DNA from 3 places in the uncultured Halopseudomonas sp. genome. Region 1 is predicted to be linked to each of the others. Evidence: predicted binding sites of a transcription regulator. Region 1 holds the regulator's gene; each other region holds the start of a gene.
What was found. The regulator sigma-54, encoded in region 1, starts transcription at its own class of promoters, with help from an activator protein. The targets are predictions, from matches to a motif close to ANTGGCATNNANNTTGCTNT.
Positions count from the first base shown of each region.

Region 1 (6,707 bases):
TTTATCGGTCAGGTTGAGCTTGGCCAGCTGTGCAGGCTTGAGGTCAATCAGTCGGCGCCCAAGGGCCCGCAGCTCATCGCGTTCACGTTTGAGCTGCGATCTGCTGACGCCCTCGTCGTCCTGTTCCTCGTCGTAGAAGTCTGTCATCGTCACCTCGTTGCGGCCCGCCTGCCGTTACTACATGCGGTTACTGTTCAATGCGCCATGATACCCGTTCACAGCGGAGCTGTCCGCGGTACAATGCCCGCCTGAGAGGAGATTACATGACCGATTATCAGCCCGCCCGACAGCAAGATCCCCATACATTGCGCCATGAACTGGAGCAGCGAGTTGCCTTCATTCTCGAGGAGTCACGTCGCCAGGGAGCGACTGCCTGTGAAGTGGGGGTGAGCCAGAACACCGGACTTTCCGTTGCGGTGCGCCAGGGCGAAGTGGAAACGGTGGAATTCAATCGCGATCAGGGTTTTGCGATCAGTTTGCACGTGGGACAGCGCAAGGGTTCGGCCAGCACCTCCGATACCTCCGATGAGGCAATCAGCGCGGCTATCAAGGCAGCTCTGGGTATCGCCAAGCATGCCTCCGAGGACAGTTATGCCGGACTGGCAGACCCTGACCTCATGGCCCGCGATCTGCCTGATCTTGATCTGTATCACCCCTGGAATCTTGACGCCAGCGAAGCTATTGAGCGAGCACTTGCCTGTGAGGCTGCCGCCCTGGAAACAGACTCGCGCCTGACCAGCGACAGTGCGAATGTCAGCACCCAGGAAGGCTGCCGTGTTTATGGCAACAGTAACGGTTTTATCGGCAGCTCCATGGGTACCCGGCATAGCGCATCGGCGGTCATGATTGTCGCGTCGGATCAGGGTATGCAGCGCGACTACTGGTATGACGTGGATCGTCAGGCAAGCAATCTGCCGACCCCCGAGGCTTTGGGACGCAAGGCTGCACAGCGTACGCTGGCGCGGCTGGGCTCACGGCCGATCAAGACGGCAAAGGTACCCGTTCTGTTCGCGGCCGACCAGGCCGCCGGTTTACTTGGGCATCTGATTGGCGCTATCGCCGGCGGTGCAGTCTATCGTCAGTCCACCTTTCTGCTCGATGCACTGGGTCAGCCTATTTTCCCATCCTGGGTGACGATTGATGAGCGCCCCTACATGCCGCGTGCTCTTGGCAGTTCCACCTTCGATGGTGACGGCCTGGCTACGCGCGAACAGGCTTTTGTGGATCAGGGCAAATTGATCAGTTGGGTGCTCAGTACCTATTCAGGGCGCAAGCTCGGGTTGCCCAGTACAGCCAACGCTGGGGGCGTGCATAATCTGCATGTCACCAGTAACGCGGGCGATCTTGATGCCCTGCTGCAGGAAATGGGCACTGGCCTGCTTGTTACGGAGTTGATGGGGCAGGGCGTGAACGGCGTGACCGGGGACTATTCCCGCGGGGCCGGTGGATTTTGGGTAGAGAACGGCAAGATTCAGCATCCGGTGCAGGAAGTGACCATTGCCGGCAATCTGAAGGATATGTTCGCCAACCTGCGTTGTGTGGGCTCCGACATCGAGCGCCGCGGCAACAACCTGACCGGAAGCTGGCTGGTTGACGGAATGACGGTGGGCGGTGAGTAAGGGCGGCCTGAAATCCGAAGTGTGGATCCAGGTCTGATCTGGCCGAGGGGTTTATTCCCCCTCTTCGAAATAATCCTCAATTAACGCCAGTAGCTCATGCATCGCCTGTTCGGCATCTTCGCCCTCGCAGGTGATGCACACTTCGCTGCCCTTGCCGGCAGCCAGCATCATGACCTGCATGATGCTTTTGCCGTTGACCTGCTTGTCTTCCGTCGTGCCGATGCGGACCTCGCAACCGTGCTGGTTGGCTACGCCAACGAACTTGGCCGCTGCTCGGGCATGCAGGCCAAGCTTGTTGATGATCAGCGTGCGCCTGGTGAGCATGGTCAGGGCACATCCCGATGGCGAATAAGCATGTTGGCGGTCTTGTTGCCGAGATCCAGCAGAAGGCGCTCGGCTATGTAGACCGAGCGATGATGGCCGCCAGTACAGCCGATGGCGATGGTCATGTAGCTGCGTTCGCCTGCTGCATATCGGGGTAGCCATTTGTCCAGAAACGCACGTATATCCTGGTACATCTCCTGCACATCCGGCTGTGCATCAAGAAAGTCGCGAACAGGCTGATCCTTGCCGGAGAATTGCCTCAGTTCGGGCTTCCAGTAAGGGTTGGGCAGGCAGCGCACATCAAATACCAGGTCCGCATCCACCGGCACGCCCCGTTTGAAGCCGAAAGACTGGATAAGAACCGACGGCGTGCTGCCCTGACTTCCCAGCAAGCGTTGCTTGAGGGTGTCGCGCAACTGATAGAGGTTGAGATGACTGGTGTCGATCTTGAGGTTGGCCAGGTCGATAATGGGCTCGAGCAATCTCAGCTCAGCCGCAATGGCCTCAGCCAGGGAGTGGCTCTGGTCAGTGAGAGGGTGCTTGCGACGGGTTTCTGAAAAACGCTTTATCAGTACTTCGTCGGTGGCTGCGAGAAAAATCACATCACAGGTAATGCCGCTGTTGCGCACCTGCGCCAGCAATTCGGGAAACCGCTGCAGATCACTGCGCAGATTCCTCGCATCGATACTTATGGCGACTTTGGGTAATTGCATGCCAGCGTCGTTCGCCTGGCGCGCCAGGTCCGGCAAAAGCCCTGCCGGCAGGTTATCAATGCAATAAAATCCGTTATCTTCAAGCAGATGCAACGCTGTGCTTTTGCCTGATCCTGAGCGACCACTGACGACGACCAGATGCATGGGGCTCAGGTACCCGTGTCTGAAGTTATGATCCGATACAACGTATCGGCATCATCTGCTTCGCGCAGGGAGTCACGCAGATTTGCCTGGTCGAGCTTTTCGGCGAGCATCTTGAGAATCTGCAGATGTTGTTCGGTGGCTTCCTGGGGAACCAGCAGCACGAAAATAAGATCGACAGGCTCTCCGTCCAGTGCGTCGAAATCGATTTTCGATTGCAGTTGGAAGAGGGCGCCTACCGGCTTGTGGCAATCCTCCAGGCGACAGTGGGGTATGGCTATGCCATTACCAAATCCTGTCGAGCCGAGCTTCTCCCGGGCTATCAGGTTCTGATAAATGCTGTCTGGATCAAGATGGCTGTGCTGGGCAATCATCTTGCCGATCAGTTCGAGCATCTTTTTCTTGGAGCCCCCCTGCACGCCGGCAAAGGTGCGCTGGGGGGTCAGTATGTGATCAATTTGCATGGGTTTTGGCTACGGTTGCCTTAGCGGTCGTTGACGCCTTGCTGGCGATTGAGGTTCTTTTCCTTGTGCTTTATCAGCTGCCGATCAAGCTTGTCGGTCATCAGGTCGATTGCGGCGTACATGTCTGTATGCTCGGCGTTGGCGACTACTTCACCGCCGGCTACATGCAGGATCGCTTCAGCTTTCTGTCGGAAGTTTTCGACTTCGAGTATGACCTGGACGTTGGTTATCTTGTCGAAATGTCGCTCCAGGCGGGACATTTTCTCATTCACGTAATTGCGCAGTGGATCGGTAATGTCGAGCTGATGACCGCTTAGGTTCAGTTGCATATGACTTCTCCTGATTGGCTTGATGAAACAGGGAAACGAAGTCGGTTCCCCATAGTGCCCACTCTTGTACTGTGCGTATCAGGCCCGCCGATCAGACAATCCGCTTGCGCTCGCTTGACGGAGCAATGTTGAGCGATTCGCGGTACTTGGCGATAGTACGGCGGGCTACATCAATTCCCTGCTCTTCCAGTAAACCAGCGATCTTGCTGTCGCTCAACGGTTTCTTCGGGTTTTCTGTCGAGACCAGTTTTTTGATCAGTGCCCGAATGGCCGTAGATGAAAATTCGCCGCCCTCAGATGTACCGACATGGCTCGAGAAAAAATACTTGAGCTCGAAAATACCCCGTGGTGTGTGCATGAACTTCTGCGTGGTAACCCGCGAGATGGTTGATTCATGCATGCCTACCGCTTCGGCAATATCGTGCAGGACCAGGGGCTTCATGGCCTCCTCGCCGTACTCGAGAAACTCGCGCTGGTGCTCGACGATCTGGGTCGCGACCTTCATCAGTGTTTCATTGCGGCTTTGCAGGCTCTTGATGAACCAGCGTGCTTCCTGCAGGTTATTACGCAGGTAGGTGTTGTCCGAGCTGGAGTCGGCGCGCCGTACCATGGAGGCGTACTGACTGTTGACACGGATCTTGGGAACGGATTCCTGGTTGAGTTCGACAATCCAGCGGTTGCTGTCGCGGCGGACGATCACGTCGGGAATCACATATTCGGGTTCACCCGAGGCTATTTCCGAGCCTGGGCGGGGATTGAGCGTCTGGATGAGCGCGATGACGCGACCCAGTTGGTCCTCTTTCAGGCGTGTGCGACGCATCAACTGACTGAAGTCGCGACTGCCGAGCAGGCCCAGATGATCACGCACAACCTTTTGCGCCTGCTCCAGCAGGGGAGTATCGGGTGGCAGTTGGCGGAGTTGCAGCAACAGGCATTCACTCAGATCCCGCGCACCTACACCTACTGGCTCGAACTGCTGAATCCGGTGCAGCACCATTTCAACTTCGTCGAGCTCGACTTCGCGTTCTGGATCGATGGAGGCAAGGATCTCCTCCAGGGGCTCTTCAAGGTAACCATCAGCATTGATTGCATCAATAATCGAGAGCGCTATCAGCTGATCGGTTTCCGAAAGCGGAATCAGGTTCAGTTGCCACTCCAGATGGCTTTGCAGGGTTTCGCCGGTACCGGTGCGGGACGTGAAATCCCAGTCGTCATCATCGCCGCTGGGTAGTGAGCTTGCTGAGGTCTGATAGACGTCTTCCCACTGGGTATCGACGGGCAGCTCGCTGGGGATCTGTTCATTCCAGTTGCCTTCTTCGGCGGCCTGTGAATGTTGATCAATAGCATCCATTTCAACGGGTTCGGGTACAGAGACAGCGGGCGCTTCGTCATTGTCGGCGCCATCGGTCCCGGAGCTGCCATGATCGTCGTCGCCCTCGTCAGCCATTTCCAGCATGGGATTGGCTTCCAGAGCCTCCTGGACTTCCTGCTGGAGGTCGAGACTCGATAGTTGGAGCAATCTGATGGCCTGCTGCAGCTGCGGCGTCATCGTCAGCTGCTGCCCCATCTTGAGGACGAGCGTAGGTTTCATTATCGGACGTATTACCTTATGCGCTGTTACTGGCGTTGGTTCTTGGCTGGCCTGAATCTAGCATGCCTGAATTGGGCCTGATTTTATAGCCGGAACTCATGGCCCAGATACACATCCTTGACCAGCTGATTGTCGAGTACAGCCTGTGCGTTACCCTCGGCAATGATGTGGCCGTCGCTGACAATATAAGCCTTGTCGCAGATGTCGAGGGTCTCGCGCACGTTGTGGTCGGTGATCAGTACACCGATGCCTTTGTCCCTGAGATGCTGGATGATCTGTTTTATATCGTTTACCGATATGGGATCCACACCGGCAAAGGGTTCATCGAGCAGTATGAATTTTGGATCGCTTGCCAGTGCGCGCGCAATCTCTGCACGGCGGCGCTCTCCGCCGGACAGACTCATGCCCTTGCTGTCGGCAAGGTGGTGGATATGAAATTCGTGCATCAAGGAGCTCAGCTTGTCGAGCCGGCCCTTGCGGTCCAGATCCTTGCGAGTCTGCAGTATCGCCATGATGTTGTCGGCGACGCTCAGTTTGCGGAAGATGGATGCCTCCTGGGGGAGGTAGCCGATGCCCTGGCGGGCGCGACCGTGCATAGGCAGATGCGTCACGTCGAAACCATCGACCAGTATGTGGCCATTATCGGCCTTCACCAGCCCAACAATCATATAGAAACAGGTGGTCTTGCCCGCGCCATTGGGGCCCAGCAATCCGACTACTTCGCCGCTGCGGATAGAGATGGAGACATCTTCAACGACCTTTCGCGCCTTGTAGGCCTTGGCCAGATGGCGCGCTTCGAGAATGGTTGCAGCAGATTCGGTCATGGAGGATCCGGTCATGGATTGGCCGCTTCATCGCGCTGGCGTGGCTGAATCACTATTTCGATGCGTCCCGGATCACCCGAGCCGCCCGCTGTCGGGCGCCCAGCATCCACAATCTGTTTGTTGATGTCATAGCTGACGTAGTCGCCCTGAAAGGTGTTGCCGCGCTGTTCCAGGCGTGCACGGTCAATCAACACTATTCGTTCGCTATCGGCGAAGTATTCGATGGTCTGGGCACGGGCGTTCACTTCGCCATCGTTCGGACCCGGGGTCTGGGCGTAGGTTGCCGGGCTTCCCACACTGGTTATCTTGCTCACTGCGCCGTCACTGTCGGTAGCCAGCGTGACCTGGTTTCCGGTGAGGCGCATGCTGCCCTGGGTAATGATGACGTTACCTCGGTAGACAGCGGTGTTGCGACGCTCGTCCAGCGAGGCGCTGTTGGCCTGGATACGGATCGGCTGGTTGCTGTCCTGGGGTAATGCCACTGCCGGCAGGCTGGCAACCATTAGCAGTGCAGCCACAGACAGGAATTTATTGCAGCTCATGCTGACCTCGTACGTTGGACAGCAGCTCCAGGCGGCCGTCATCTAGAAAAACCTGCATGCCGTCAGCGGTTGTCACGCTGCCAGCGTTCTCGATTCTAACGCTTTGTGCCGTTTCGGCATAATCACGCTCGGGAAACAGGGTCAGGGCCTGCGTTGTCAT
Region 1 is NZ_CAXBOV010000009.1:24,287-30,993, reverse strand. It holds gene yjgA (ribosome biogenesis factor YjgA) at 1-147, opposite strand, end outside; gene pmbA (metalloprotease PmbA) at 264-1,619, shown strand; gene AAC076_RS06240 (HPr family phosphocarrier protein) at 1,671-1,943, opposite strand; gene rapZ (RNase adapter RapZ) at 1,946-2,800, opposite strand; gene ptsN (PTS IIA-like nitrogen regulatory protein PtsN) at 2,806-3,261, opposite strand; gene raiA (ribosome-associated translation inhibitor RaiA) at 3,282-3,590, opposite strand; gene AAC076_RS06220 (RNA polymerase factor sigma-54) at 3,682-5,181, opposite strand; gene lptB (LPS export ABC transporter ATP-binding protein) at 5,265-6,005, opposite strand; gene lptA (lipopolysaccharide transport periplasmic protein LptA) at 6,017-6,547, opposite strand; gene lptC (LPS export ABC transporter periplasmic protein LptC) at 6,534-6,707, opposite strand, start outside.

Region 2 (6,707 bases), on a different contig from region 1:
ACGTACTGCAACATCTGATCGGCCGTCGAGATCACCTTGGAATTCATTTCGTAGGCGCGCTGGGTCGTGATCATGTTGACCAGTTCCTCGACCACGCTGACGTTGGAATTCTCCAGGGTATTCTGCAACACAGTACCGAGACCGTTCTGCCCTGGATTGCCAGCCTGCGGTGCTCCGCTGGCGGCGGTTTCCAGGAACAGGTTATTACCGATCGACTGAAGCCCGGCCGGGTTGACAAAATTGGCAGTCTGCAGGATGCCCAACTGTTGGGCTGCAGGGTCACCGAATACGGAAATACTTACAGTGCCATCTTCACCGACGGTGAAAGACTGCACATCGTCGGGCAGCTGAATTGCCGGCTCAAGTGGGAAGCCACTGGAGGTTACAATCTGGCCATCAGCATCCAGGTGAAAGCTGCCATCACGGGTGTAGCCAATATTTCCGTCGGGCATCAGAATCTGGAAAAAACCCTTTCCGTTAATCGCCAGGTCCAGCGGTTGTTCGGTTGTCTGCAGGGTGCCTTCAGTGAAGATCTTCTGTGTCCCGGCAACGCGTACACCGGTACCCAGCTGTAGACCCGACGGCAACTGTGTGTCCTGCGTAGTCTGACCACCGGGTTGACGCTTGATCTGATACAACAGATCCTCGAACTCAGGGCGGTCGCGTTTGAAACCCGTAGTCGCCACGTTCGCCAGGTTGTTGGAAATGGTGGTCAACATGGTGTCCTGTGCGGACAGACCAGTCTTGCTTACCCAAAGTGCTGCGTGCATGTTCTTCTCCTAGCGCGTCACTGACTGCGTGAGGCGGCTGCTCAGGTTCAACTGATTTGCAGAATCTTGTTGGTGACCTGGCTGTTCTCTTCGGCGGTGCGCATCATCTTGATGTGCAGCTCGAATTGACGGGCCAGGGAAAGCATTGCCGTCATTTCCGCCACGGCATTGACGTTGCTGCTTTCGAGAAAACCCGACGCCACACGCACTGCCGCGTCAGCGGGTTGTTCAACAGCGTTCTCCACTCGCATCAAGCCATCCTCACCCTTGCGAATGGTCGCCGGGTCGGGATTGACCAACTTTATTCGATCCACTTCAGCCAACACATTCGGGGCCTCACCTTCAGCTCGAATGCTGATGGTGCCGTCCTGGCCAATTTCTACCTTGTCAGCCGGGGGTAATGCGATCGGTCCAGCGTTACCCAGCACAGGCATGCCGCTAGCGGTCCGTAGCAAACCAAAAGCGTCAATTTTCAGGCTGCCGGCACGGGTATAGGCCTCAGTACCGTCAGGAGCCTGAACGGCAATCCAGCCTTGTCCTTCCACGGCAATATCGAGGTCGCGGCCAGTTTCCTGCATGCTGCCGGAGGCTAGATCGGTGCCTGGCCTCTCGGTCATTGCATAGGCTCGTGTTGGCAGGGCTTGGCCATAAACAGGCATCGAACGGGCCTGCTCGAAATCCCGACGAAAGCCTGTAGTGCTGACGTTTGCCAGGTTATTGGCATGCGCCTGCTGAGCCAGCATGTTCTGGCTGGCGCCGGTCATGGAAATGAAAAGTGATTTGTCCACGCTCTACTCCCGTTGCGACAAGGAATTGCCGCTTTGCTGCTATCACAGGAAGATAAAGCACGGTTCATGCCATAAATTAATTTAATACTTTTTTGGCATATAAAACAGATAGATAGCTTTATAAAAAAACAGGGCGGCAATACAGACGGGATAGACCCGCCGGAATTGCCGCCCTGCTATTGCCGGACTATTGCCGGAGCTTACCTGAGGTTGATGATAGTCTGGGTTACCGCATCAGCAGTCTGAATTGTCTTCGCGTTAGCCTGATAGTTACGCTGGGAAATGATCAAGTTGATCAGCTGCTCGGATAGATCAACGTTGGACTGTTCGAGCGCACCGGACTGGATAGAGCCCTGGGTGCCCGTCCCGGGCGCACCAACCACTGGCTCACCAGAAGCAGAAGATTGTGCCCAGGCAGTTTTACCCAGCGGAGTCAGACCCTGCTGGTTGGCGAAGTTGGCCAACACCACCTGTCCCTGAGTACGAGTCTGCCCGTTGGTATAGCGCGCCACCAGTAATCCTGCATCGTCGATTTCCAGGCCCGCCAGATCACCCGTCGTGAATCCATCCTGGACTACAGCGGTGACGGCGAAGCTGGCTGCAAACTGGGTACTACCCGCCAGGTCGATAGCGAACGCAGCTGGCGAGTCGGCGCCGGTTTCGCGTCCGGCACTATCTAGTGGTACCCAGTTCTGGATACTGCCCACTGGCTGCGGCGTGGTTAGCTCGCCAACGGTATTGAAGGTCAGTTGAGTAGGCTCTGGGCCGAAGGCTGCATCAGTCGGCAAGGCATTATTGGTCGCAGGATCATTGGTGACCTGACGGCCGTCAATCATGGTGAACATGTCCCACTGATTGCCGTCGGTCTTTACGAAGTACTTGGTCAGGGTATGCGCATTACCCAGGCTATCGAAGATATTGACCGAGGTGGAGCTGTTGTAGGTGGCCGAATTGGTGGGATCGAAGGTGTCCCTGGCAGCTGCCAAAGCATCGGCTGGGGTACCGCCTGCAGCAATCTCGGTATCATAGGCCTGCTGCCAGATAGCCGGACGCACGTCGGTAGAATTCAGGTTCAGAGTAGAGTCAACCTCGGAAGTTGCTCTGGGATTGGCCGAACGGGTATCCACGCGCAGGTCGGTCTGAACGCCCTGGTTAATCTGGCCAGTAACCGGATTCACGCCAAAGCCCTGCAGGCGTTCGCCGAAGTTGTTGGAAATAAAACCTTCGCGATCGGTACCGAAGTAGCCGGCTCGCGTATAACTGAGCGCACCACCGTTACTGGTAACAAAGAAGCCGTTGCCATTGATGGCCAGATCGAGACTGTTTTCGGTGAAGTTGATGTTGCCCTGGGTAAACTGCTGGGCCACGTCGGCAAGCAATACACCGCTGCCCTGGGCATTGCTGCCCGAGCCGAGAATGGAGGCTGCATAAACATCGGAAAATTCCGCGCGCGAGCCCTTGAAGCCCACTGTGCCGGCGTTGGCGATGTTGTTACCGGTAATATCCAGATCGGATGACGCCGCCCGGATACCACTCAGACCGATATTGAAAGACATGGTTACTCTCCTAGCCGATGTAGATCGGACGACTGTTACTGACCAATAGAAACGATATTAGAAAGACTGATACTGCCGAGGCCTGCGACGTTAAGCATCATTCCGCCCCCGTTGCCGTTGCCCAGGGACACGCTGTCCACGTTGGCCGGCAGTAACGTTGCAAGCTGCTTGTTGGCTCCTTCGATAGTAGCCTGAGCCTCAAACTTGTATTTTCCGGGCGGCATCAGATTGCCGCTGCTGTCTTTTCCATCCCAAACGAAGTCATGCATGCCGCTCGCCTGGCTGCCCAGGTTAAGTCGCGTGACGACGGAACCAGCCGCATCGGTGACATTCACGTAAACGTTATCACTGGGGACAGGCAGAGCCAGTTGTCCCTTGATACCCTTGGCAGTGTCCACCATGGCCTGATCAGCCGGCACAATGACGGTACGACCCACCAATGACGAAGCCTGCAAGGCCTGTGAAGACTGGTAGCCATTGACCAGTGACTCCATCGAGGTATTGAGTGTTTCAATGCCCTCAACCGTACTGAACTGAGCCAGCTGAGCAATGAACTCTCCATTTTCCTGGGGTGACAGCGGATCCTGGTTGTTCATCTGTGTCACCAGCAGTTTCAAGAATTCATTCTTGCCGAGTTCGCCGCCCTTGGCATCCCGGGTCTGGTCCACCTTGTACTGATCCAGAACGCTTTCACCTACGCTCAGTGCACTAGAAATACTCATGGTCTTGAAGCTCCTGTCACTGACCCAGTGTGAGAACGCGTTGCAACATAGTCTTGGTTGCGTTCATGATTTCGACGTTGGTTTGATATGCCCGCGAAGCAGCCATCATGTTGGCCATTTCCTCGACAATGTTGACGTTGGGATAGAAAACATAACCCTGCTCATCCGCCATCGGATGGTCAGGCTCATAACGCGATTGCAACTCGGCATCCGACTCCACGACACCCAGGACCTCAACACCCTGCCCGGCCTGCTCCTGGGAGGCAAACAGCGATTGACCCATGCCCTGCTGCTGTTCGCTAAACATGGTTGCAAAAACCGGATGTCTGGCGCGGTAGGTCTCGCCTGTGCTGCTGGACACGGTCTCGGCGTTGGCGATGTTGCTGGCCGTTGTATTCAGGCGCAGAGACTGTGCGCTCATACCGGAACCGGCGATATTGAATACGTCATTGAGGGACATGGCTTATTCTCCGCGCAGGGCTGACATCAACCCTTTGAACTTGCTGTTGAGAAAGGTAAAGCTGGCCTGCAGCTCGATGGCGTTCTCGGCAAAAGCGCTTTGCTCGACCTCAGCGTCAACGGTGTTGCCATCCAGGGATGCCTGCAAGGGCGTACGGAAGCGCAGCCCGGCGGCCTGGTCGAGCAGACTTTCGGTATTGATGTGCCGAGCATGCGTGGTGCTGGCAGCAAAGCCCTTGTCACCGCCGCTCTGCTGAGCAGCCAGAACAGTGGAAAAATCCAGATCGCGGGCCTTGTAATTGGGCGTTTCGGCGTTGGCAACATTGTTGGCCAGAACAGCCGCTCGCTGGCCACGGAAAGTCAGTGCTTTCTCGTGAATACCAAGGGCGTTATCGAAATTGATCGTCATTTGCGCGTTCCTCTTGTGGCAAGAATTAGCCACATGGTTCTCTCTGCGCAATAACAAAGCAGTTTCCATGCCAAGAAAATATGTCACTATTATTCAAAGACTTAACACGTACCCATGGAAAAGCGGCAACGGTAAACTGTCAGGCGGCAATCGCCTGGGCGGCAAGGATGAGGGCGATGGGACTTTCGGGGAGAGCGGGCGAACATAAAACCTGCGTCAGGGCGACACAGGTCTTTTCTTGGGCATCAGTCAATCTGATCGCTATTTTGCCTTATAGACAATACCGGGACTGCATTGGACCATCTGATAGAGATCAGGCAGACCGTTCAACGCCTCGGATGCCCCAAGCATCAGGTAACCACCGGGCTTCAGGGTGCCATGAATGCGTTTGAGAATGTCCTTCTTGAGATCGGCAGAAAAATAGATGAGGACATTGCGGCAAAAAACGATATCGAACTTGCCGAGCATCGAGTAACTGTCGAGCAGATTCATTGCGCGAAACTCAACGCGACTGCGAATCGGCTGCTTGACTGTCCAGCGGCCCGGCGTGGTCTGATCGAAATAACGGGTCAGCCGTTCAGTTGAAAGCCCACGGGCAATAGACAGGCTGTCGTACTCCGCAGACTTGGCCGCAGTAAGAATGCCACCTGACAGGTCTGTGGCAATAATTTGCCCGCCCCCGCGTAACTGTCCGGGGTTGCTGCGCTCGAACTCGTCAATGGACATGCTCAATGAATAGGGCTCCTGGCCCGAAGAACATGCCGCAGACCAGATACGCGGACGCTGGCCGGGATTAGCCTTGATGAACTCGGGCAGAAGCCGATTCTTCAGCACCTCGAAGGGATAGACATCCCGGAACCAAAGAGTCTCGTTAGTCGTCATCGCATCGACAACCAGTTCACGAAGACCACTACGCGGCTGCGTCTGGATACGCGTAACCAGCTCGCCCAGGCTCTTGATGCCCTGTTGCTCTAGAAGCCGATTAAGGCGACTTGCGACCAGATACTGTTTATTGTCGCCCAGCACGATGCCGCACGCTTTTTCCAGAAATTCCCTGAACACATGAAAATCTTGGTTTGCCGAGGTCACGCAGTCCATCCCGTCGTCAATTGAATTGCTTCCCCACGCGGTGATCTACTCACGCAGCGCGTGCAGTCGATCAATCACCCTTTGTGCCAGCTCATCCGGCTTGAACTTGGCAAGGAAGTCGTCGGCTCCCACCTTTTTCACCATAGCCTGGTTGAACACCCCCGAAAGCGAGGTATGCAACAGGATATGCAAGCCCGTCATACGCGAATCGCCTCGTACTTCCGCGGTCAGCGTATAGCCATCCATTTCCGGCATCTCGATATCCGACACCATCATCAACAGATCGGATACACCATTGCCGTTTTCGACCAGATCCCGAAGCCAATTCAGTGCCTGGCGACCATCGTTAAGGGCAACCACCTCCACTCCCACTTCCTGCAGACAGCGTGCAACCTGCTTGCGAGCAACCGAGGAGTCGTCAACGATCAATACCTTGCGTGCCAGGGCCTCCGTGTGGGTAACCTCATCGATCACGCCTGCAGTGATGGTTTCCACGGTTGGCACTACCTCGGCAAGAATCTTCTCGACGTCGATAATTTCAACCATTTTATCATCCACACGCGTAACGGCCGTCAGATAATGATCGCGACCAGTACCCCTTGGCGGCGGGTGGATGTCGGACCAGTTCATATTGACGATCCGCTCAACCGAGCGCACCAGAAAACCCTGAACCCGATAGTTGTATTCGGTAATGATCACGAATGCTGTGCTCAAATCATCGAGTCCCGGTCCACCAGTGGCCTTGTTGAGATCAATGATAGGCAGAGTACCACCGCGAATGTGCGCAACGCCCCGGACGACCGGATTCAAGCGCGGCAGGATAGTGAGCTTTGGACATTGCAGCACTTCCTTGACCTTGAACACATTGATGCCGTAGAGCTGCGGCCCGGAAAGTCGAAACAACAAGAGTTCAA
Region 2 is NZ_CAXBOV010000016.1:24,477-31,183, reverse strand. It holds gene flgG (flagellar basal-body rod protein FlgG) at 1-770, opposite strand, end outside; gene flgF (flagellar basal-body rod protein FlgF) at 818-1,558, opposite strand; gene flgE (flagellar hook protein FlgE) at 1,759-3,114, opposite strand; gene flgD (flagellar hook assembly protein FlgD) at 3,150-3,836, opposite strand; gene flgC (flagellar basal body rod protein FlgC) at 3,853-4,296, opposite strand; gene flgB (flagellar basal body rod protein FlgB) at 4,300-4,704, opposite strand; gene AAC076_RS10415 (protein-glutamate O-methyltransferase CheR) at 4,966-5,793, opposite strand; gene AAC076_RS10410 (chemotaxis protein CheV) at 5,839-6,707, opposite strand, start outside.
Region 2: flgB (flagellar basal body rod protein FlgB) is a predicted target of sigma-54. The motif match lies at 4,760-4,779, and genes of this name have one in related genera.

Region 3 (6,707 bases), on a different contig from region 1:
GCATGAACCGCCTCGACAAGAGCGCGGTGGGTATCTTCCAATTGCTTGACCGCAACCGTCATGATGCTTTCCTCAGTGTTGGGCAATGCCATCCCAGCCTTCTTTCACGTCACGCAACAGAGACGCGACCTCGTCTAGCATGGCTGGATCGTTATTCAGGTTAGCCAGGCTCAGACGCTGCAGCATATAAGCATAAAGGCTATCGAGGTTGGCCGCCACTTCGCCGCCTTTTTCCAGATCCAGCGCATCACGCAGGCCTGAAACGATACCCATGCTCTTGCCGATCAGTTCACCCTTGAGTGGGATATTCCCGAATTGCATGGCACCCCGGGCCTGAGCAATGCGCTGCAAACCGCCCTCCAACAACATCTGAATCAGACGATGTGGAGCTGCTTCGCTGACCTGAGCGTTAACATTAACTGTCTGGTACTGCTTCATCGCTGCGTAAGCGTTCATGGCGATATCCTGAGGTAAAGAACATATACCTCTATATCGGCGCTTGAGGGAAAACTTGAGGGGAGAATGTATTAAAAAAAAAGCGAAAGCGGGCGCAGCGCGCCCGCAAACATTAAACGGAGGGTGTTTCCTGATCTGCACTCAGATTGGGCTCGATCGCATCCCAGCCTTCCTTGATTTCTTCTAGCAGGCCCTGCACCTCATCCAGACTGCGCGGGGTATCGTCCAGCGCCACGCCCGCCAGCTTACGGGTCATGTAGTCGTACAAAGCATCCAGATTCTCGGCGATATCACCACCCAGATCCTTGTCGAGTGCACCCTGTAATGCTCCTATGATACTCAGGGTGCCGCTAACCGCAACGCCGCGACGCTCTGGATTACCAGTGGCCTGGGCGTGCCTCGCGAGCTTCACGCGTTCGATGGCGCCATTTAGCAGGAGCTGAACTGCGCGATACTGCGATACTTCCTGGGAAACGCTGACATTCTTGTATGTATCGATCGGGCTTTTCATTAACGATTATCCTGTCTAACAACGCCTGGGAGATTACTCAGCGCACCACTCAAATAGTCGCTGGTGCCTGAAAGCTGAGCCACCAACGCATCCATGGCATTGAACTGGGAAAACAGTTGCGCTTCGAGCTTGTCTATACGTCTTGTCAGCTGCTCGCGCTGCCCATCAACACTTGAAAGCGTGTTTTGCAATGCCTTGGTACGCGACTCAAGGATGCCGCCGCTCTGGACGTAAGGATCAGTCTTGCTTTCCAGTCTGGACAGGATACCCGAGTCACCAGTAAGGAAACCGCTCAACTCTTCGAAGTTGTCCGCTAGTACCGCATCCATTCGTTCATCATCGATTTTCAGTGTGCCGTCGCGCTGGGTAGAAATCCCCAGATCGGCCAGCAAACGAAGGCTATCGGTCCCACCTTGTGTGGAGCCTAGCTCATTACGAATAGCAGTTGAAAAAGACCGTACCGAAGCATCGCCGACCAGGGCAGCGGCCAGTGGTTCGCCGTCATCGCCGCCCACTGAGGTCACTTTAGTCAAGCTGCCGATAGTGCCTATCATCTTGTTGTAGGCATCGACAAACTTCTTCAAAGAACCTTTGACTCCCGCTCGATCCTCGGCAACCCCAAGATTAATCGTGGCGGCGCTCTGGAGGTCCTCCTCTGACTGAGCAGATTTGAGGGTCAGCGTCACCCCAGCAATTGCGTTGTCAATGGTGTTTCCGGCACTTGAAATGGGAATTCCATCAATTGCGAGATTCGCGTCTCGGGCGAAGCTGATCACTCGAGCAGCACGAGGGTCCGCAGGATCATATGCTGCGGGCACGTAGTCAGTAAGAGTCGGATCAGGGGGAGTAAAATCCAACTGACCGAGATTCCCGGTGAGGCTGCTGGAGCTGACACTGATATCGTTGCCGTTGCCCGCCTGGTCTGAACTCAGTACCAGACGAGCACCACCCGCCCCACTGGGATCACTTACAATCGTGGCAGTCAGGCCGCTGTCTTTGCCAGCCGCGTTGATCGCATCGCGGATGCCAGAAAGACTGCTATTGTCTTCACCTATGGAAATGTCGAGAGCTTCTCCACCAACGGTAATCGTCAGTGTTCCGGTGCCAACAGGGTCAGTCGTGTTATCCAGGCCTTGCAGCGAAAGCTTGCTGGTCTGCGCCAAATTGAAGACCTGCACGCTGAAATTACCGGCACTCGCGGTTCCGTCTGCCTTGGCGGTAAAAATGTCTTGTTTGGCGGAGGTCGCGCTTCGCTTTTCAAACAAAGCGGGATCATTGAGATCCTTCAGCGCAGTCTGGAAATCGGAAATCGCGCTTCGAAATTGCCCAAGCCCAGAGAACTTGGCAGTGGTATCGCGCTCCAGACGGTTGAGCTGCGCGGTTTTTGGCGCGCTTTCCGCATTTACCAGAGCCTTGACGATATTGTTGATATCAAGACCAGAGCCGACGCCTGTACCTAAACCTTGAATAGCCATGAGCCTGCCCCTACGACCGATTTTTGACGGTCTGCGTACCGAATAGAATGTCCCGGTAATGCAGGCAAGTTATGTGCCATTAAAACCGGCCAGCAGGAGCCCTCAAGCTTCTGCTTTGAAAAGCAAACTGCGGATTTCGGATAGATTTTCCGAGAGCCTCAGTGCTTCTTCCGAAGGAATCTGGCGAATCACGTCGCCACTGGTTGCCTCGGTTACGTTAATCACCACCCGGCCGCTGCTGTCATCAACATTGAAATTGATGTCACGTTGTACCGACTGGACAAAATTCTGCATGTCAGACACCGCTGCTTCAAGCGTCTCGCGGTCTGGCTCTGCATTGGTTTCCGCGGTATTACGGCTCTGTGCCTCAGCCGATCTGCCAGAAACATTCTCTGCTGCAACATCCTTCTGCCCGCCAGATATAACGCTGGCTTTAGCCGCCTCAACCGAAACACCGGTGCGCGCACTGCTAGTGATTTCAAACGGTTTGAGAACGCCCATTTCCATGATAAATACCTCACAAAGGAAAAAGCGGAGGAAAGGCTTTTAACCCTTCCCCCGCAGTCTAGCTCCGTTTTGACCTTAGCCCAAGAGGCTTAGGACGGCCTGGGGCAACTGGTTGGCCTGGGCCAGGATCGAAGTACCAGCCTGCTGGAGGATCTGGTTCTTGGTCAGCTTCGCAGTTTCAGCAGCGAAGTCGGTGTCCTGAATCCGGCCACGAGCGGCGGAGGCGTTCTCGGACACGTTCTGCAGGTTGCTGATAGTGGACTGGAAGCGGTTTTGGGCAGCACCCAGATCCGCACGCTGGCTATCAATGGACTGCAGTGCAGCGTCGATGATGTAGACAGCTTTCTGAGCACCTTCGGCACTAGTAAGGTCGATATCGCGAACTTCAGCGTCGGTTGCCGCTACTGCAGCCAGAGTTACCGCTGTACCACCAGCCTCTGCTGCAGTGCTTGCTGCCGCAGCAGTAGCACCCGAAGAGAAGGCAATGGACAGTTCGCCATCAGCAGTGCCGAGATCTGCATTGGTGAGAACGTTAATCGCACCCGAATCATCGATGAATGCACCCACCCCGATGTTCGCGTCGTTGATGGCGGTTGCCAGGTTTTGTACCTGTTCGGTTACGGTAGCACCTGAAGCAAATTCAGAGCTGACGGTGAATACCCGATCGGTCCCATCAGCACTGCCACCAGTGATGGTAAAGGAGACGGCAACAGCACCAGAGGCCGCAGCCGTGGCACCGGCTACATCTGCAGTCGCAATGGTGCCGCTGCTGATAGCATCGCTTCTAAGGGACTTGGTGCTGGTTTCGTCCAGCTTCAAGCTGATAGCTTCGTTGGCAGCACTGCCCACCTGGAATGTTTCAGTTCCAAAGCTGCCATCAAACAACTTCTTGCCACCAAAGGCAGTCGTGTTTGAAATACGATCCAATTCTTTCTTCAGCTCGGTGACTTCCGAGTTCAAGGCATCACGCTCGCTATCACCGTTAGAACCGTTGGCAGCCTGCAGGGAAAGGTCACGCATACGCTGGAGGATGTTGGTCGACTCCTGCAAAGCGCCTTCAGCAGTCTGGGCAATCGAAATACCGTTGTTTGCGTTCTTGGTTGCTACACCGAGACCATTGATCTGACTGGTCAGACGGTTGGAGATCTGCAGGCCAGCTGCGTCGTCCTTGGCACTGTTGATCTGCGAACCGGAGGACAAGCGCTGCAGGGAAGTCTGCAGGTTGTTCGAAGAAGCACCCAAGTTACGCTGGGCGTTCAGTGAAGCTACGTTAGTGTTGACTGTAAGAGCCATGGTAAGTACCTCGTAAACTTGGTTATGTTTGCCTGAGCAGCGATCTCAGGGCTGGACTTGCCCAGGCACCCATTGAGTTCGCATTCAGTTACTGTATCGACGCCACTTACCAAAGCTTTAGGGGTTTTGAAAAAAAACTTTGTCAATCCCTCTGCACCTGCCGTGGCGAGGCTGAGATGCCCATCAGCCTTACCTTGTTTATCGCCTATACCACGATATTCTTTAGGCCTCAGTCCAAAAAATCAGTCCGGCAACCAGGCCTGACGCCATAGATCGAGATTAACGCCCTCAAGCATCCACTGGCTTCGCACCGTTCCTCGCAAAGCGTCACCCATGGCCTCGCTAGCCTCACGATCGGCAAGATGCATGCGTATCGCTTCTATCCAATCCTTGTATCGATTCTTGACGCGGGTGACAGGTAGGTCACCTTCATAGCAACGCAGATCGCTACATATGACCGGGTATCCGCAAATCCCGTACTCAAGCAGCCGCAGGTTGCTCTTGCATTCATTAAAGAGATTCTGCTCAACCGGAGCCAGAGCCAGATCGAGGTTTAGTCGCGCCAAAGCCATTGGATACTGTGTGATTGGCACACCCGGATGATACTCATGGATGTAGGGCCTCATCCTCTCCGGACACATACCAAAAAACACCCACTCCACCTCATCGGCAAGCGCTTTGACGACATCCTCAATCATCTCCAGATCACCGGTATGGCTGGCGCCCCCTGCCCAGCCAACCCGTGGCTTTGTACCAGTACGTCTGCGACTCTCGGGAAGATTCTCGCCCCACCAAAGCGGATCAAGCGTGTTGTGTCTGACCCTGATGTCGTGATGAAAATCATTAAAAGCATCTGCGATTGCTTCTGTGGACACCACAAAACGATCTACGTAGGACAGCCCTCGCCTCAGGGACTTGACGATATCCTTGGGCATATGATCCCTATGAACACTTTTCAGCGGCAGATTCGGCAGATAGTCGTCCAGCTCGTATACCTTGAAGGCCCTGGAAAAAGCGCGCATACGGCGCATCGCCTCCAACCTTTCGTTGGCTATCTGCCGCTGCATGACAACCACATCAGGATCGTAACGCTCTAGATCGGTGACATGCATCAAACCACGGGATAGAGCACCATCAATCAAACCGGCCGTTTTCAATGCACTGAAGGGTTGAATCATGCGGTACTGGCCACAGCCCGTCTCATCAGCATGATGCGCCAGGACAACAGGTACCGGATGAAAAGCATTCAAGGGCCGCCAGGAAATCTGGGGATCTGCTAACTTGAAGCCGCCAGGCTTGGCCAGCGAGAAATTGGGATTATACGCAGGGTCACGTGCCAGACGCGGCAGCCAGCGACTATATAGCTCATCCTCAATATCTCTTGGGATCGCTCTTTTTTCAACACCATGAAGTAACGTAGCGCGTGGAGTCCAAACCAGCAGATGCCCGCTATCGGCAATACGCAGGCAAAGATCGATATTGGCCCCCTGATCAGCAAAGTGCTGCGCGTCCATACCGCCCACATCAATATACAGAGACTTGCGCACCAGCAGGCAGCTGTCGGCAACGGCACCGACATTCTGATCAACCTGCAATCGTTGCATGTATCCGGGAGCATCCAGTGGCTCGCCAAGGAAAACAGCGCCCGCGGGTCCTTCCAGACCTAGAATCAAGCCAGCATGGGTAATCAGACCTTCGGAATTTACCGTACGCGCACCCACGACGCCGACTTCTGGTCTTTGACCGTGGTTCATAAGTGAATCAAGCCAATTCGCGTCAATCACCGCCACATCCGAGCGCAGCAGCAACAGGTAGTCTCCGCCTGCATTTAGTGCCGCCTGGTTACAGGCCTCGCTATGACTCAAGCGTTCGGGGGAGCGCATCACCTTAATTTTTTCGCTACCCATGTGCTCCACCGCCTTCAACCACTCGACTGTTGCGGGCTTCTGACTCTGATTATCAATCAACAGGATCTCGTAGTCGGAATAATCGGTGTTTTCGAGAACACTCATGACACAGCGCTGAGCCATCGCCAGATCGTCGTTTACAACAATTACCACCGACACCAACGGCCGCTCAGGATGCCCATAATCAATTCTGTACTGACCGGGAATTACGCTGTCCAGTTGCGCTTTTGAATATCCGCGGGCATGAAGATGCGCGATTATGGCTGCACGCTCATGCGGACTGTCGCGCAAGGTTGGCGCTGCCGCAATGACCAGAGGTTCGGAGATATGGCCCAGGCCGCTGACACCCTCCTGGCTTACCAGTCGAAGAATCAGATCCAGCTCCATGGCCTCGCCCATCTGAGGGTCAAAGCCATCAAGATTGACAAGGTGAGCCCGATTAAACAGCCAGTGCTGCGCAATCCCGCACGGGAAGCTGAGTAGGTAATCAAGATTGAAGTCTGGTCGCAGAGCAGCACCAAAGTCGCCATCGTCCTGACGATAGAGTGCATCACAGTA
Region 3 is NZ_CAXBOV010000014.1:306-7,012, forward strand. It holds gene AAC076_RS09195 (flagellar protein FliT) at 1-92, opposite strand, end outside; gene fliS (flagellar export chaperone FliS) at 73-456, opposite strand; gene fliS (flagellar export chaperone FliS) at 569-967, opposite strand; gene fliD (flagellar filament capping protein FliD) at 967-2,442, opposite strand; gene AAC076_RS09215 (flagellar protein FlaG) at 2,545-2,949, opposite strand; gene AAC076_RS09220 (flagellin) at 3,025-4,242, opposite strand; gene AAC076_RS09225 (glycosyltransferase) at 4,485-6,707, opposite strand, start outside.
Region 3: fliD (flagellar filament capping protein FliD) is a predicted target of sigma-54. The motif match lies at 2,504-2,523, and genes of this name have one in related genera.